DNA from 3 places in the Chryseobacterium sp. MEBOG07 genome. Region 2 is predicted to be linked to each of the others. Evidence: riboswitches for the same ligand, from Rfam matches in the RefSeq annotation. Region 2 holds a riboswitch; each other region holds the start of a gene.
What was found. A riboswitch is a leader RNA that binds a small molecule or an ion and turns the genes downstream of it on or off. The one in region 2 is predicted to bind S-adenosylmethionine.
Positions count from the first base shown of each region.

Region 1 (5,671 bases), 940 kb from region 2:
TCCATTTTGAGTATCCTAATCTTGACGCTCATAAAACAAAAAAAGAAGACCAAATAGACGTGTTGTCTCCCAAAACGGCAAAGGAAGTTACTGAACTTGTAGAGTACATCAAAAAGTTTAAGCCTACAAAAATTGCGATAGAAGCCTGGCCAAACTGGAATGCAAATCAAAAACTGAAAGAGTATAGTGAGGGAAAACACCGAGAAGAAAGAGATGAGCGTTATCAGCTTGCTATGCGAATAGCCAATGAACTAAAAATCAAAGAACTGTTCAGTATAGATGCAGAATCGATCTGGAATGATCTCCAGACAAAATTTGGGAAGACAGATTCTACATTTTTTAACAACCTCAGCCAAGATTATGATTTTAGAAGTGATGATGTGATCTCCGAACAGTTTAATGCTTTCTTTAAAAGCTCTGAACCGAAAAATTTTAAATCGATTTTAGACACATTTACCTACATGAATTCTAAAGAAAGTCATCAGTATGGATATGGAGCCTATTTGAGCGGAGATTTTAAACTTAGAGAGTTTGATGGAGCAGATATGCTTGCATTGTATTGGTACAGCAGAAATCTGAGAATGTTCCGCAATATTCAAAAAATTCCTCATAACAGTGAAGACCGAATTCTTGTGATAGCAGGAAATGGTCATGCAGCAGTACTCAGACAGCTTTTCTCTTCTTCTGCCGAATATGATTTTATTGAGTTTTCTTCACTGAAATAAATAAAATCAGAATCATCACTCTCATAGAAAATTCATTCTTTATGGTGTAATAGAATAAAAAAAACAGAGATAAACTCTCTGTTTTTTTTAAGACATTTAAGCTTTATCTATCAGAACCTGAATTCGATTCTTGCAAACAAGAACCTTCCTCCTATCCCATACTGGGAAACCTGTCTGGAATATACAAACTGGTTATCAGCCGTTAATGAACTTATATTCGGGCTTTTAGATGGCAGAATATTCAGGATATTATTGCTTCCGATCGTTGCGGAAATATTTCTATTAAAATCATATCCTACGGATAAATCTGTTACAAAACGGTTATTAAGAATAAAATGCTCTGTACTTCCTGTCACACCGTCAAAATTAGCATCTAAAACATCCGCATCAGTCACTTTGCCAAAGAAAGAATTACGCAGCAGGAAGGTAAACTCGGAAACTCTTAAAACATTGGATAAGGTCGCTTTTACGCGCGGTACCGCCTCTTCAAAATAGACTCTGTTCGGTTCTGAGAAATAATTATCAATCTGGCTTACCAATTTAGGCGACGCATGAATATCCCCGATTCTTTTGGTCTGATTAAAATTGATTCCCAAATTATTCTCCAAAGAAACCCCTGATGAAATCTTTGAATTCTGAGAGATAGTAATATCCAGCCCTTTCGTCTGAGAGTCTACCGCATTGGCAAAAAAGTTAGCAGCACTAGCCCTTGCCAGATCAAAAGCACTTTGCAAAACTGCCTGATCTGAACCTGGGGTAAAATTACCATCAGGGCGGAAGAAAAGATCTGTCAGCACTACTCTGTCCTTAATCTTTATTAAATAAGCATCTGCTGTGAAAGTAAGACTTAATGACGGAATTTTCCATGTGATTCCTGTGCTGTAAGACTGTGAAGTTTCCTGTTTTAATTTTGGAATACCCAATGCCTGTGCTGCTTCAGAATTATTCCTGAAAGTTCCCACTTGTGTAGTTTTTCCCTGCTGAATCAACGTAGAAGTAGAACTATAATAAATTTGAGCTAAAGAAGGCGCTCTAAATCCTGTAGAAAAAGCACCTCTCCAGTTCAGATTGGGGGCCAGCTTTACATTGGTTGCCACTTTATAATTGAAGGTAGACCCAAAATCTGAATAATTCTCATATCGTAATGCTCCTTCCAGAAGCCATCCGTCCGTAACTTCCAACTCTGCATCGGCATATGCAGCAATACTGTTTCTATTTCCTGAAACGGCATTTTCCGGACTAAAGCCGGGAAAAACCTGTGCTCCGGCTGGCCTTATACTTCCGAAGAAGTCGGTTACTTTTTCATTTTCAGGGGTTTTAGCTGTTACCACACGCCCATAAATATCGTAAGAAGCATAAGAGTTTTCTTTTCCGACATTCACTTTATAGTTTTCATGTCGATATTCAGCACCAAAGGCAAGGTTTAATCCTTTCAGGACATCATATTTTTTGGAGAAGTCCAGATTAACCGTATTTTGGGAGAACTCAGATCCTCCGGCATCAAAAGTTCTTGGAGAGCTATCTGTAAGCGATGCATTAAAAGTGTTGACAACTCCAAAACCAAAGGTATTTTTCCCAAACGTATTGCTGAAGTCCACATTCCAGCCATTCCATTTTCCTTTGATTCCGGCTGCCAGAGAATAATCATTTACCGCTGCTTCAATCTGTGGAAGATATCCATTGGGAGTAACAGCATTGATGTTTCTTTCCGTATTCGGAAGTCTGTAAAATCCTCCGGCATTTCCAAGACGGTAACTGTAACCACCGAATGAGTAAACTTTCCAATCATCATTCACAGGAATTTCAGAGTTGAAAAAGAGCTGCCCAGACTGTAATTTAGACTGACCTGCTCTCAGGCTGAAATCTTTTCTCTCCAATCCTCTGTAATTAAGTTCCTGTGATGTAACATCTTGCCCCAATATTTTTTGAAGATCGGAAATGCTGTTTGCTCCCGAAATTTGAGATTGAAAATTAGTTCCAAAATAATCTACCTTAGTGGCATACTGTTTAACGGTATTAATAATCTGTTGAGTATTGGACGTATTGGTAATATTTTTATACAGACCGTCAATATTCACTCCATCCTGCAATGCTCTGTAATTAATTGCATTATAAGCATTGAAAATATCACCTTCCCTTACTCCTGCTCTGGAATAAGGATCTCGGTATTGTGCAGAACCTGTAATATTAATGAATCCTGTTTTTCCAATTTTAGCACCATAGTTAAGGTCTACAGAAATAGTCTGCCCATCTACTCCCCCAGAGAAATTATTAGTAACAGGAGAAGCATACCCTCCCAGAAATACCTGTCCGGAAAGTCCCAGTCTCTTTTTTAGTCCGAGATTAACGACTCCTGCAATGGCATCAGAACCATATTGAGCAGAAGCTCCGTCTCTTAAAACCTCTATTTTTTCCAAAGCGAAAGCCGGAATAGCATTTAGATCGGTTCCCACAGACCCTCTTCCCGGTGTAAGGGTAACATTAATCAATGAAGACTGATATCTCCTTTTTCCATTGAGCAAAACCAGCACTTGGTCCGGACCTAGTCCTCTTAAAAGAGCCGGATCTACAAAATCAGTTCCATCGTTCACTGTATGAGAGGTGGATGAAAATGAAGGTACAATATAATTTAAAGCCTGGCTGATATTGTTAGTTGGGCTTTGTTTTAAAATTTTAGAAATATTAATGATATCCACCGGAACGGGTGTATCTGTCAGTGATCTTCCGGAACCTCTTGATCCAAGAATAACCACATCATCTATTTTCTTAGATTGTAAAGTGTCTGTCTGCGCATAATAAAATGTAGAGATAAGCGCAATAGAAGGAACAAAGATTCTTTTTTTGAAATTATGCATGTTGATTGTTGTTTACTTTTTGTTGTTAAAAATTCTTTTTTGAGCAAAAAAGATCCTGTAGCCTTAAATTTTAAGGTTACCATAGATGCTCGAAATGTTTGTATTATTTTTTAGGAATAGAAAAGACTAGAAACAACAACACATGCGCATGTAGAAATGGCATGAGAACATATCGGAATAATGAAGACTCACTTCATGATCCGAGGCATAAAAAATAACTGATGTAAGGTGATTTCCCTTGTCTTTAAACATTTGATTTTAACTTTAAAACAAAAATTCAAGATGGGGTAATGATAGAATGATAAACATTTTTTCCGGAAGATCCGGCTTATCGATTGCAGCACCTTGCTTGCTTTTGCAGGTTGCTATCCCATCTAGAGATTCTTGATAATTACCTGACAAAGATATAATTATTTCGTAAATAAAAAAATATTTGGCTTAATTTTTCGATTTTCAACATTTTAGCGTAACAATTTCTCTTTTTCAGCGTCTAACCGGATATCAGTAAAAAACATTATGAAAAAAACTATCTTCGCTTTATCACTGGTAAGTTCTATGCTGGTCTTCTCACAGGAAAAGAACACTACTGCTGATAAAGAAAAGCAAATTGAAGGTGTAGTCATCACCAAAACTAAAAAAGCCGTTGAACAAAAAGCAGATCGTACAATTTTTGACTTTTCCGAGCAGCCTCAGCTGAATAACGGAAACGTTTTGGAAGGAATCAAAAAACTTCCGGGGCTTGTATCAACAGATATTGCGGGGATGATGTATCAGGGGAAAATACTGGATGTATATCTGAACGGAAGACCATTGAATATCACCTCCAATGAACTGAACTCTTTTCTTGAAGGAATGCCTGCCAATTCTGTAGAAAGAATTGAAGTGATCACCCAGCCAGGTGCTGAATTTCCAGCGACTTCCGGAGGTGCTATCATGAATATCATTACCAACAAAAACGCCAATAAATATTTAACAGCTACTTATTCAGGGAATTATTCTTTCACGAATTACGATAAATATAGAAACAGAACGACCAATTCTGTTAATTTAAATGCAAGAAATAAGCTTTTCGGCTGGCAGCTGAATGTGGGCCAAAATTATCGTGAAAGTATGCTGAATGGTCAGCAGGATGAGCTGCTATCAAGTCATACCGACAGATATGGACGAGGATATTTTGCAAAATCAGGATTGACTTTTGATTTAGGGCAAGACAGATTATTAGTAAACTACGATATTTATCACAATAATAATGATAACTACACTTTAAGTGACGGACATGGAGATTTACCTTTCAAGAGAAATCTGAATGATTTAAAAGAAGCTTTTTATACTTCTTCGGATGTTGCTCATACCAATACCCTGAGACAGGAAGCGGTGGTAACTTATCAGAAGCGTTTTGCTGACAAATCTCAAAAACTGGACTTCCAGTTGGGGTATACAAGATCTGACAGTAAGTTTGCTCAGGACAATTTCTTTCAGGACGGTACATTTGTAAACTATCCCGGCGAACCTCTCGATAGCCCTACGAATGGATTAAAAGATATTCTGAACAATAAATCTGTGATGAATATTACCAACTTCAAAGTAGATTATGCTCAACCCATTAAGCTTCTTGATGGTGGAAAGATAAGCTTGGGAGGGTTGTATGAAAGGCAGGATTATGATACGGAAAGTTTTGGTCTAACCAATCTTGAATATCAGAGACAGACGGCTTCTACGTATTTGGAATTTCAGGCTAAGCTGAAAAAGTTTGACTTCACATTGGGTACCCGTGCTGAAAATTATGACATTACAGGGGTAACAAGATTCTTCAACAAAGATGCAAAGCTGGTGGAGGCTGATTTGATTCCTTTCAATAAATTTAAGCTTTTCCCAAATGCAAGCGTACAGTATAATGTGATGAATCAGGTTTATATTGCTGCGAATTACAACAAAAAAATCAGCTTACCGAGTATTTCTGCCCTGAACCCTAATAACGTGACATTCTCCGGGCCAAGTACAGAAGTGAACGGTAACCCGAATCTACAGCCTACTATTTTTGATAATTATGAATTAAAAATATCAGCTTTTGACTATGCATTCATTGGATAT
Region 1 covers NZ_CP084579.1:620,200-625,870, reverse strand. Annotated here, with positions in the region: gene LF886_RS02910 (DUF5694 domain-containing protein) at 1-725, shown strand, start outside; gene LF886_RS02905 (TonB-dependent receptor plug domain-containing protein) at 836-3,580, opposite strand; SAM-I-IV-variant riboswitch at 3,879-3,976, opposite strand; gene LF886_RS02900 (outer membrane beta-barrel protein) at 4,097-5,671, shown strand, end outside.
Region 1: another riboswitch for S-adenosylmethionine. It lies ahead of LF886_RS02905 (TonB-dependent receptor plug domain-containing protein); the one in region 2 lies ahead of LF886_RS24215 (alpha/beta fold hydrolase).

Region 2 (5,671 bases):
TTTCCCGGCAATATGTAGAAACTGTAAAGTATCTTCATGAGCCTGTCTTCTACTTCCTTCCGTTATATTGAACGAAACTGAAGTTGCCATTCTTCTTATTTGACTCGTTAAAGCCAATAATTCTTCTTTAGGAAAACTTGTAGTAATGATATAAGCTAGATTAACCAACTTTCTTCCTTCCCTCCAAATTGCTAATTCTGTGTAGTTTCTATCCATTTGGCTCTTTATAAACTGTCAACGATTAACTAATCTAAAGCCTGTTTCAGATCTGCAATGATATCTTCTACATTTTCCAATCCTACAGAGCAACGAACTAGTCCTGCTGTAATTCCTACTTCATTTCTCTCTTCTTCTGACAGTTTAGAGTGGGTAGTGGATGCCGGATGGGTAACGATCGTTCTTGTATCACCTAAGTTGGCGGATAGCGAGCACATTTGTATCTTATCTAAGAAGTTTCTTCCTCCTTCTATTCCTCCTTTTATTTCAAATGCTACGATATTTCCTCCAAGCTTCATCTGCTTTTTGGCTACTTCATAACTTGGATGGGATTTCAGGAAGGGATATTTTACCAGTTCAACATTAGGATGGCTTTCTAAAAACTCAGCTACCTTCAATGCGTTTTCACAGTGTTTTTCTACACGAATTGCCAATGTTTCCAGGCTTTTTGATAACACCCAGGCATTAAAAGGAGACAATGCAGGTCCTGTATTTCTTGCGAAAAGATAAATTTCTCTGATCAGGTCTTCTTTTCCTACTGCTATTCCCCCTAGTACTCTTCCCTGTCCGTCAATCAATTTCGTAGCTGAATGTACAACAACATCTGCACCATATTTGATTGGCTGTTGAAGGTAAGGTGTTGCAAAACAATTATCTACAATGAAAATAAGATTATGCTTTTTTGCAATCTGTCCGAAAAACTCAAGATCCAGGATTTCAATCGCTGGATTGGTAGGCGTTTCAAGGTATAATATCTTTGTATTGGGTTGAATATATTTTTCAACATTCTGAGCATCTTCCGCTTTGAAATAAGAAGTTTCAATATTCCATTTCGGGAAATACTTGGTAAACAAAGTATGTGTAGATCCGAATACAGACTGACAGCTTACAATATGATCTCCGGCATTCAAGAGTGCAGCAAATGTAGAATAGATGGCTGCCATTCCTGTTGCAAAGGCATATCCGGCTTCTGCACCTTCCATCTTAGCAATCTTATCTGTAAACTCTGTCACATTCGGATTAGAGAAACGGCTGTATAGATTTTTAGGTTTTTCTTCTGCAAAGCTTGCTCTCATATCTTCTGCATCCTGAAATATAAAGCTGGAGGTAAGATATAATGGCGTGGAATGTTCATCAAACTGAGATCTTTCAGTCTGGGTTCTTATTGCTGATGTTTCAAAATTTTCCATATAGTTTTAATTGGTCAATTTCACAGTGTAGCCATCAGATTCTTCGCTATGCTCAGAAGGACAATTGCCGTTATGGTTACACTGCCAAATTGGTAGATTGTTACATTAAATATTATTTAGTTTCACTTACTCTTAAAATATCTCCGAATACTCCTCTAGCTGTTACTTGTGCTCCGGCTCCGGCTCCCATAATCACGATTGGATTTTCTCCATAGCTTTCTGTATAAATTTCAAAGATAGAATCGGAACCTTTTAACTGTCCTAATGCTGAAGTTGCAGGAACTGAAATCAATTTCACATCCAATTCACCTTTATCTTTCTGCAAGTCACCATGTAAGTCACCCACATATCTCAACACATGGCCAGGCTCCTGATTTTCTTTAATTTTCTGGTATTCTTCATCCAGTTCATCCAATCTTGAAAGAAATTCTGATTTTGAAACTTCAAGTAAGCTTTCCGGAACAAGGTTTTGGATATTAATATCACCGAACTCATTGATCAGGTCTAGTTCTCTTGCTAAAATCAATAGTTTTCTTGCTACATCATTTCCGGATAAGTCTTCTCTCGGATCCGGTTCTGTATAGCCTTTTTCCAAAGCTTCGTTGACAATTGCTGAAAATTTATCATCTCTCAAAGAAAAATTATTGAATACATAGCTCAGTGTTCCTGAGAATACTCCTTTGATTCTTGTGATATTTTCTCCTGAAAGGTGTAATAATTTTATGGTATCAATTAACGGTAAACCTGCACCAACATTAGTTTCATACAGATAACGTCTGTTGTTTTTACTCAACGTATATCTTAGTTTTCTGTACTCTTCAATTGGAAGGGTATTGAAAATTTTGTTGGAAGAAACCAGATCAAATCCGTTTTCTGCTAAAGCATGGTAGTTCTTCACAAAATCCTTACTCGCTGTGTTATCCACAACAATCAGGTTCTCCAGTTGATTTTCATTAGAGAAATTGATCAGTTCTTCTACATTCGATGGATGTTCTGCTGTCAAAACCTCATCACCCCAATTGGCATCAAATCCTTTTTTGTTGAAGGCAATTTTCTTTGAATTGGCTACCGCAACTACTCTAAGGTCTATTTTTTTACGTTTTTTAATTTCTTCTGCAGATTCCAAGACTTGTTGTATCAATGTCTTTCCTACATTTCCGTGACCAATGATTGCCAGATGAACTGTCTTTGGTTTTTTGAAAATTTCAGATTCTATGATGTTTTTTGTTTTTTCATCCTGTGAAGAAGTCACTACGATATTAACTCTGTTTTCTCCGGCTACCTGATTCAGCAATAATGGGAAAACATTGTTTCTTGCCAGTTCGGCAAAGACTTTATTGAAATCTTCTGCTACAAAACCGATCACAGAAACATTATTGATACTATAGATTTGAGAAACTTTTCCAGATTTTCTTTCTGCTTCGAACTCATCAATAAGACAAGCGACTGCTTTTTCTGCATCAATTTCCTGAACCAAAATAGAAATTCCGTTTTCTATGGCCTGTTGAGAGATTACTCCTACACTGATGCGCGCTAAAGTAAGCGCTTTAAAAATTCTTCCGTCAATCCCGATTTCTCCCAGGAAATCTTCTCCTTCAAATTTGATGATTGATCTGTTCTTCAAAAATTTTATTTCGTTAGCATTTTTCATTACTTCTATAAAATGTTTTTTATGATATTATTTAATTGTTGATATTCCATTAGGAAGGCGTCATGCCCGTGTATAGATTGGATCTCGTGATAAGAAACATCCTTATTTTTCTCTTTTAAGTTTTCAAAACACATTCGGATTTCAGAAGCCGGGAAGAATAAGTCTGTATCTACGGAGATCATGTGCATTCGTGCTTCGATCTTCTCCAGTGCTTTTTCATCAGTATTAATATTCATCAAGAGATGGTTCATCAGTTTGTATGCCTTTAAACTAAACCTTTCGTTTAATGCATTACCATGATAAACCAGCCAGTCTTCTGATTCCAGGCGTTGTTTGTCCTGATTATATTGGTTTTGAAATCTATCGTTGAGTGATTGTGGAGTTCTATAACAGAGCATCGCATGAATTCTTGCTTTCTGTAATGGTTCATCTTTATCATTCAATAAAAACTTTTGAACCAGACATTGAGCATGAAGCCAGTCGTGTGTTCTGTAATCACAGGCTATGGGGATAAATATTTCTGCAAGATCCGGCTGCTTAGCAAGCATTTCCCATGCAATTCCCCCTCCAAGAGAGCCTCCAATAATGGCATATATATTTTTGATATGTAAAGCTTCAAGTCCTTTCAGAAATATCGCTGCGATATCTGAAGGTGTAAAGTCTTCATAGTCTTCAATTAAAAAATCGTCATAACCGTTTCCGGGTATATTGAAACACAGAACAGTATATTGATCGGTATCAACAAGCTGATTTTCTCCCACCAATTGTTTCCACCATCCTTTTTCTCCCGATACATTTGAGTTTCCGGTAAGAGCATGGTTGATTAGAATGATGGGTGCTGTAAACAGATCTTTCCCAAAAAGCTGATAGCTTAATGAGATATGATATTCCTTTTGGGAATAAGTTTGATACGAAAGATTAATATAGTTTAGTTCTGTTTTCAATTCTATTATATTTTAATACAAATACAATTGAAAATGCCACAGGAAATGGCTGAAAAGAACTTCAGTAAGTTATCTGTCCAAAATAAATTGGTAGAACGTAGCACCTTCTTTGCTTGCACAAAGGGTTGCTAAGGTTTCATAGGGTCTAATCCCTCAACCTTTCTTGATAACATTTTCAATATTTAAATGAACGAATGATGCAAAGGTAGTTCTTTTCTTTTAATTTCAAAAAAAATTATTTTAATATTTAAAACAGCCCTTAAATACAAGTATTTCAAGGCTATATTAATAATTATTCAGATGAAAAAAATTGGAATTACTTCTCAAAAAAACTAACTTCGTATTGAAAAATGATGAAATATGACCGTTGAAAAAGAAAGATTACAAGATACTAAATGGAAAAACTGGGGACCTTATGTAAGCAACCGCCAGTGGGGAAATGTACGTGAAGATTACAGCCCGAATGGGAATGCATGGAATTTTACCAATCATCATAATGCCGAAAGCTATGCTTACCGCTGGGGAGAAGAAGGGATCGCCGGGATTTCTGATGTAAAGCAGATTTTCTGTTTTGCTTTTTCTTTCTGGAACAGGAAAGATAAAATGGTAAAAGAACGATTCTTTGGATTGAGCAATCCTCAGGGAAATCATGGTGAAGACATCAAAGAAATATTTTATTATCTGGACAATACGCCTACCCACAGCTATATGAAGATGGTGTATAAATACCCAATTAATGAATTTCCTTACGATGATCTTGTTACAGAAAACGGAAAACGCAGTAAAAAGGAACCGGAGTATGAGATTTTCGACACTGGAATTTTTGATAATGACGAATATTTCGATATTTTCATTGAATACTGTAAAGGCGATCACAACGATATCCTAGCAAGAGTCACCGTTTGTAATCGAAGCCAGCATGAGGCTCCTATTCTGGTAGCTCCTACGGTATGGTTCAGAAATAACTGGAAATGGGGATACAATACTTATAAAGGAGAGATCAATGCTTCTCATGACGGAAGTATTAATATTGGTCATGACAGTATATCAATCAAAAAGCTGTATTCCCGAAATACAAATGCAAAAAGTGTATTTTGTGATAACGAAACGAATACTTCCAAACTTTACGGAGCTCCCAAAGCAGAGAATGCTTATTTCAAAGATGGAATCAATGATTTTATTATTCATCAGGGAAATACCGTAAATCCTGAAAAAAAAGGAACAAAAGCTTCTTTTCTAATTGATGAGCTTATCGGTGCAGGAGAATCAAAAGTCTTTGAATTCAGATTGTGTCCTGACGAAACGGATGAACCTTTTAACAGTTTCGATCATATTTTCAATACCCGACAAGCTGAAGCTGAAGAGTTTTATAACGAAATTCAGAATGATACTGTAAATGAAGATGAAAGAAATGTTCAGAGACAAGCATTTGCCGGGCTTCTCTGGAATAAACAGTTCTATCATTACAATATAGGAAAATGGCTGAAAGGTGATCCTAATTTTGAAGCGCCAAGAAATTTCAATGAGTATGTAAGAAATACAGAATGGAATCATCTCCACAATAAGGATATTATTTCCATGCCTGATAAATGGGAGTATCCATGGTATGCCACCTGGGATCTGGCATTTCACTGTGTTCCTTTTTCAATCATCGATGCAGAATTTGCCAA
Region 2 covers NZ_CP084579.1:4,859,966-4,865,636, forward strand. Annotated here, with positions in the region: gene LF886_RS22385 (four helix bundle protein) at 1-216, opposite strand, end outside; gene LF886_RS22390 (O-succinylhomoserine sulfhydrylase) at 246-1,406, opposite strand; gene LF886_RS24210 (ACT domain-containing protein) at 1,519-3,057, opposite strand; gene LF886_RS24215 (alpha/beta fold hydrolase) at 3,063-4,001, opposite strand; SAM riboswitch class I at 4,068-4,174, opposite strand; gene LF886_RS22405 (MGH1-like glycoside hydrolase domain-containing protein) at 4,362-5,671, shown strand, end outside.

Region 3 (5,671 bases), 870 kb from region 2:
CCAAAAATAGGTGTGTTTTGCAAAAACCTGCGTCAATCTAGATCCTACCCACAGGTATCCGCTTATGGTTGCAACCAGTTGTAGCGCGATAAAAATATTAACAATTTTTCCGAAGGTGGGTCCCAGCATATTGACCGCTGCCTCTCCCATCACGTCTTCTTTTCCTGCCAATTGACTCACAGAAGCATGTTTCAGCATAATATAATTCACCAAAATATAGCTTACTGTCACGAAAACAGTTCCTATAATGAGTGATTTGGGAAGGTTTTTCTGAACATCTTTTATTTCCCCAGCAATATAAGAAGCTGAATTCCAACCGGTGTAGGAATAGGTGACAAAAACAAGAGAAGTGGCAAAAGCCGGAAGCATGATCTCGTTTTTCCAGTTGTCACTGAAGTTCAGACTATTTCCAATCTGTGGTGAATCTGAAAGCCCAACTCCAAGAATAACCAGTACAATAATGAAGGTTATTTTGATGAAAGTAAAAAAGTTATGAAATCTGCTAGACGTTTTCAGGCTAAATGACAACGCAATCGCAACCAGGAAAATGGCTGCAATCGCAAAACCATTTCCAAAAGAATAATCAAATACAGAAAGGTATTTTGACATTGCCAATGCTGCAAGGGCCACAGGAGAAGAAAATCCAATAATCAAAGAAACCCAGCTTATCAGGTACCCGAACAACGGATGATAGGTTTCTTTAAGATAGATAAAATCGCCTCCGTTTCCTTTAAAATGTGAGCCTAGTTCGGCATAGCAAAAAGCTCCGAACAAAGCGAGAATCCCTCCGATACCCCACAGCAGGAAAATACTGTAGGTATTGGTAATATCGGATAGCTGAAATCCCAGGGTGGTAAAAATCCCTGTTCCGATCATATTGGAAACGACGATGGCTGCGGCTGTTTTCCAGCCAATCTGATGTGAGGTAGTACTCATTTAATGATTAAAAATTAAAATTAAGCCTTCCGAAGAAATAATTCCCCAGCGTTCCCATCTGAACCGGTGCATATTTGAATACTCCATAGTATGAATTTTCATAAATCTGGCGATCCGGGAAGACATCAAAAACATTATTGGCTCCAACGGTAAAGTTGATACTTTTTGAGACATCATATCCAACGCTGAAGTCGGTCACTACTTTTGGAGAGAACTCCTGAACTCCGCCAAATGGATAACCATCTCTTATTACTTTGCCAAAATAGGTATTTCTTACGAGAAAATTGAACTTCCCGATTCCATAATTTAATCCTAATGATGCTTTTGTTTTTGGTGATAATGTTTCAATGATATTAATCTGATCCGGACCAAAGAATTCATTCTGAGGGGTTCCTAAGTTTTCCGGAAAATGGAAATCTGTAATTTTTGTTTCTGTATAGTTTCCGGCAAGATTCATATTTAATTTTCCGTTACCGAGAATCCAGTCGTAAGAAACAACCACATCTACTCCTTTGGTTTCTGTATCAACAGCATTGGCAAAGAATCTTCCGCTTTCTACCATAAACTGGGCCAGCCTTGGATCTGTAATATTGCTGGTGATTACAATTCTGTCCTTCACTTTAATCCAATATCCATCTACGGAAATAGATAATTTATTCAAAGGGTGAAGGGTAAATCCTGCACTTGCGTTGACAGAAGTTTCCTGTTTGAGTTTATCAAATCCCAGGATTCTCGCTGCATCGCTATCATTTCTGAAAATTCCTTTGGTTACAATTCCCGAACCAGAAGTCGAAATATCTGCATAAGAATTATTAAAATACTGCTGCTGAAGTGAAGGCGCTCTGAATCCTGTTCCCACTGCTGCTCTTACTGCATAATTTTTTACAAATTCATATCGTACAGCGAGTTTTCCATTCAATGTATTTCCAAAATCTGAGTAATTTTCAAATCTTGCAGCGGCATCAATATTCAGCTTTTTATCTAAATCATAGGAAACATCTGCGTATACTGCGGTCGAATGTCTGTCCTTCGTCAATGCATTATTGGGAGAAAACCCGATAAAAGACTGTGATCCGCCCGCACCAAGCACTGTAGAACCTTCAGCAGCCACATTTCCATTGATGTCATATTGGGTGTAAGAAGCCTCATCACCAGCCTTGATCTGGTATTGTTCAAATCTGAATTCTCCTCCGAATGCGATATTGAACCGCTTTATATTTTTAGAAACATCAAGATTAACGGTATTTTGAAGGAAACTATGAGCTCCTGCATAAAAACGGGCTGGCGATTTTGCCCCAAGAGAAGCATTATTGGTATTGCTTACATTATAATTGAAAGTATTGCTTCCGAACGTATTACTCAGGTCAAATAGCCAGTCATTGACATTATATTTTGCGCCTACAGCATAAGAGACATCATACACCTGAGATCCAAGACTTGCCTGAAAACCGTTTGGGTAAATGGATGAAACGACATTAGATGTTTCGCTTGGAAGTCTTCTGAAGCCAAATCCTTTTCCTTCTTTGATACTGAAACCTCCGAAAGAATACAGTTTAAAATTATCATTAAAAGGATATTCTGCATTGAAAAACAGCTGTCCCTGTCTAATCTGGGCATCTCCGATCTGGAAATTGAAGTCGTCACGTGTCAATCCTCGCTCTTTAATTTTTGCATCATCTGCAGCTCTTGCGGCTTCGGGATCATTTGCAAACGCATACGCAAAATTATCTCCGAAAATATCTAAATCATGATTTTGAGTTCTTGTTGTTTTTCCTCTATGGCTTAATTGTAGTGAAAGATTGATATAGCCGTCTTTCTTTCCTAATGAAGTTCCGTAATTGGCTCCGGCCTGATAAGTGTCGCCATCATTTCTTCCGGTTACTCCATAAGTAAGACTTGCTGATGCTCCGGCATTTTTTTTAAGAATAATATTGATCACTCCGGCGATGGCATCGGAACCATATTGTGCAGCAGCTCCGTCTCTTAGGACTTCTATTCTATCAATTGCAATGATGGGAATTGTCCCAAGATCTGTTCCTACAGAGCCATTTCCTACGGTATTCTGATAGTTGACTAACGATGTAGAATGCCTTCTTTTTCCGTTTAATAATACCAAAATCGATCTGGTCCCATTCCTCTTAAGGACACGGGATCAATATGTTCTGTACCGTCAGAAGCAGACTGCCTCACTGCATTGAATGATGGGATCACATAGTTCAGAAGATCCTGAGCAGTCATTTGTGGAGAGCTTCTCTGGATCTTGTCAATATTAATAACGTCTACAGGAACCGTTGTCTCAAGTTTTGTTCTTTTGACATTTCGGTTTCCGACAATGATAATGTCTTCGATTTGTTTTCCTTTCTCCTCATTCTCCTGAGCAGCTACCAAAATTATACTCAGCAAAAATACCGCTGTACTTAATTTTTTCATTTTTGTTCTTGCCAATTAATAATAACATTCCTGCGAACCTTTTCGCAGATAAACAAGACTTCAAGAAATGGAATTCATATAAGAATATTGACTTCACTTATCTCCCCTTCCGGGTTGGAATTAGCACCTTTGCACTTTTTGAATTGTACAGGTTGCTAAGGTTTCTTTGGGCCAAATCCCTCCACCTTTCTTGATAAATCTACCGCAAAAGTAGACTATTTTTTTCAATATACAAAAAAGGCAAATCAGCTATTCTGCCAATCTGCCTTTTTGTTTTACTTAACAATCATCTTTTGAATTGCGATTCCTGTTTCTGATTTTAATTGAACCAGATAAGTTCCTGGCGGATAATTGATTTTGGTTTCAAAAGTCCCATTTTCTTTATCAATTTTGAATGAGTCCAGCTTTTTACCGGTCATGTCGAAAAATAAAATTTCTCCGTTTTTTGCTTTGTTAAAAATTAATTTTGCGATCCCATTTTGTATTGGATTATTAACAATCTGAAGAGATAATTTATTAGCTGCATGAGTATCCGTTGTGGATAAAGCGCCTGCGTAATTTCCGAAAATCCTGAATTCTCCAGGCTGTAAAGTTATCGGAGCAGTTGTTGAAGCTATATTGGAAACACTGTCATCCATCAGATTCTGCCATTGACCTGTGTAAGGAAAGTAAGGAACAACATTTTGTGCAGAAGTAGTATAATTAGCCAATACCACCACATTCTTTATTCCGGTAGTAATGGTTGTATCGTAGAGATAAATCCTGGTGATCAGGCCATCAGGATCATTCGTAAGATTATTGGATTCTATACTGTACGTTTTAGATTTGAAAATCTGATGGGTGTTTCTGATATTGAGTATTTTAGCCCATGTGTCGTACACTGCTTTTCTGTTTGCATTGGTATCATATCCCAGCGTAAATGCAACGGGTTTCTCATCTGTTCTGCATCCGCTGTTGATTGTACCGTCCGCACATCTGTTGATACTGAATTCGTATCCTAATTCTCCAAACTGCCAGATCATTTTCGGACCGGGAATAGTGAAAAATGTAGCTCCGAAGGTTTTCATTCTTTCAAGAGCCGTATTCAGATTTTTAACACTATAACCTCCATTGACGGCACCATATTCAAGGTTTTTAAACATGAGTCTTTCCTCATCATGACTTTCTCCATATCCCACAGCACTCATATTGGTAAAGCCATGAAGACTGTGATTCATACGGTCATAATTGCTGTTTTCCTTATATCCCATGGTATTTTGATTATAGGGATCGGTTTGCTTATTCCAAAGCATAACACCTTTTCCTTCTGCTATTCTGTAATTGGCCCACTGCTGTTCTTCTGCATCTGTTCCCAGGTGTTCGAAGATCATATAAGAATTGGGATCAATAGCCCACTGTCTGTCTGCATAATGTTTCATAATGTCAACTCTGTCTTGCTGATAAGCATTGGTACAGGCTTCATCATTTTCGGAACAGTTTTGAGTGAATCCTTTCGTTAAATCCCAACGAAATCCATCGATGCGGTATTCTGTCAACCATTGCTGAAGGCATCTTTCAACGTAATATTGAGTTGAAGAACTTGTATGATTAAAATCGTTAAACACATTATAAGAGTGTTTGGGAACCTGATTGAAATAAGGGTTATCCGGAGCAACATTTCCGTAGCCATCTCCATCAGGATCTATATTCCAAAGTCTTACCAAAGGTGAGCGTCCTGTTGCATGATTAAAGGCGACATCTAAAATCACCGCAATCCCGTTTTGGTGGCACAGATCTACAAATTCTTTGAATTTTTCAGGAGTTCCATACGCTTTATCCAATGCATAATGGAAGGAAGTATTGTAACCCCAGGAAAGATTTCCATCAAATTCCATGATGGGAAGCAGTTCTATAGCATTGATCTTTAAATTCTTCAAATAAGAAATCTTGTTGATCAGTGACTGCCAGTTTTTTTCCTGAGTAAAGTCTCTTAGTAATAATTCATATACGATCAGATCTTCTTTCGCAGGTCTTTGAAAATTGGTTACCTGCCAGTTATAAGCGGTTTGTCCTGTTTTAAATGTAGAAACTTCAAAGCCCTGTCCTGCAGGGAATACAGGTAGATTTGGATAGGTAGAAGCCGAAATCCATGGGTCGTCGTAAGAAGATAAAATCTGTGGTGAATAAGGGTCTGCCACTTTTCTTAAATCATTGGTTCTGTATTGAAAAGAATATAATTGCTGAGGAGTCAGTACGCTGAGTTCAATCCAGTAAAGGTCAGGATTTGTGGTATCTTTTTTCATCAAATAGGCATCATTCACAGCCC
Region 3 covers NZ_CP084579.1:545,022-550,692, reverse strand. Annotated here, with positions in the region: gene LF886_RS02570 (APC family permease) at 1-936, opposite strand, end outside; gene LF886_RS02565 (TonB-dependent receptor plug domain-containing protein) at 944-2,359, opposite strand; partial or broken gene LF886_RS02560 (TonB-dependent receptor plug domain-containing protein) at 2,933-3,366, opposite strand; SAM riboswitch class I at 3,461-3,566, opposite strand; gene LF886_RS02555 (alpha-amylase family glycosyl hydrolase) at 3,642-5,671, opposite strand, start outside.
Region 3: another riboswitch for S-adenosylmethionine. It lies ahead of LF886_RS02560 (TonB-dependent receptor plug domain-containing protein); the one in region 2 lies ahead of LF886_RS24215 (alpha/beta fold hydrolase).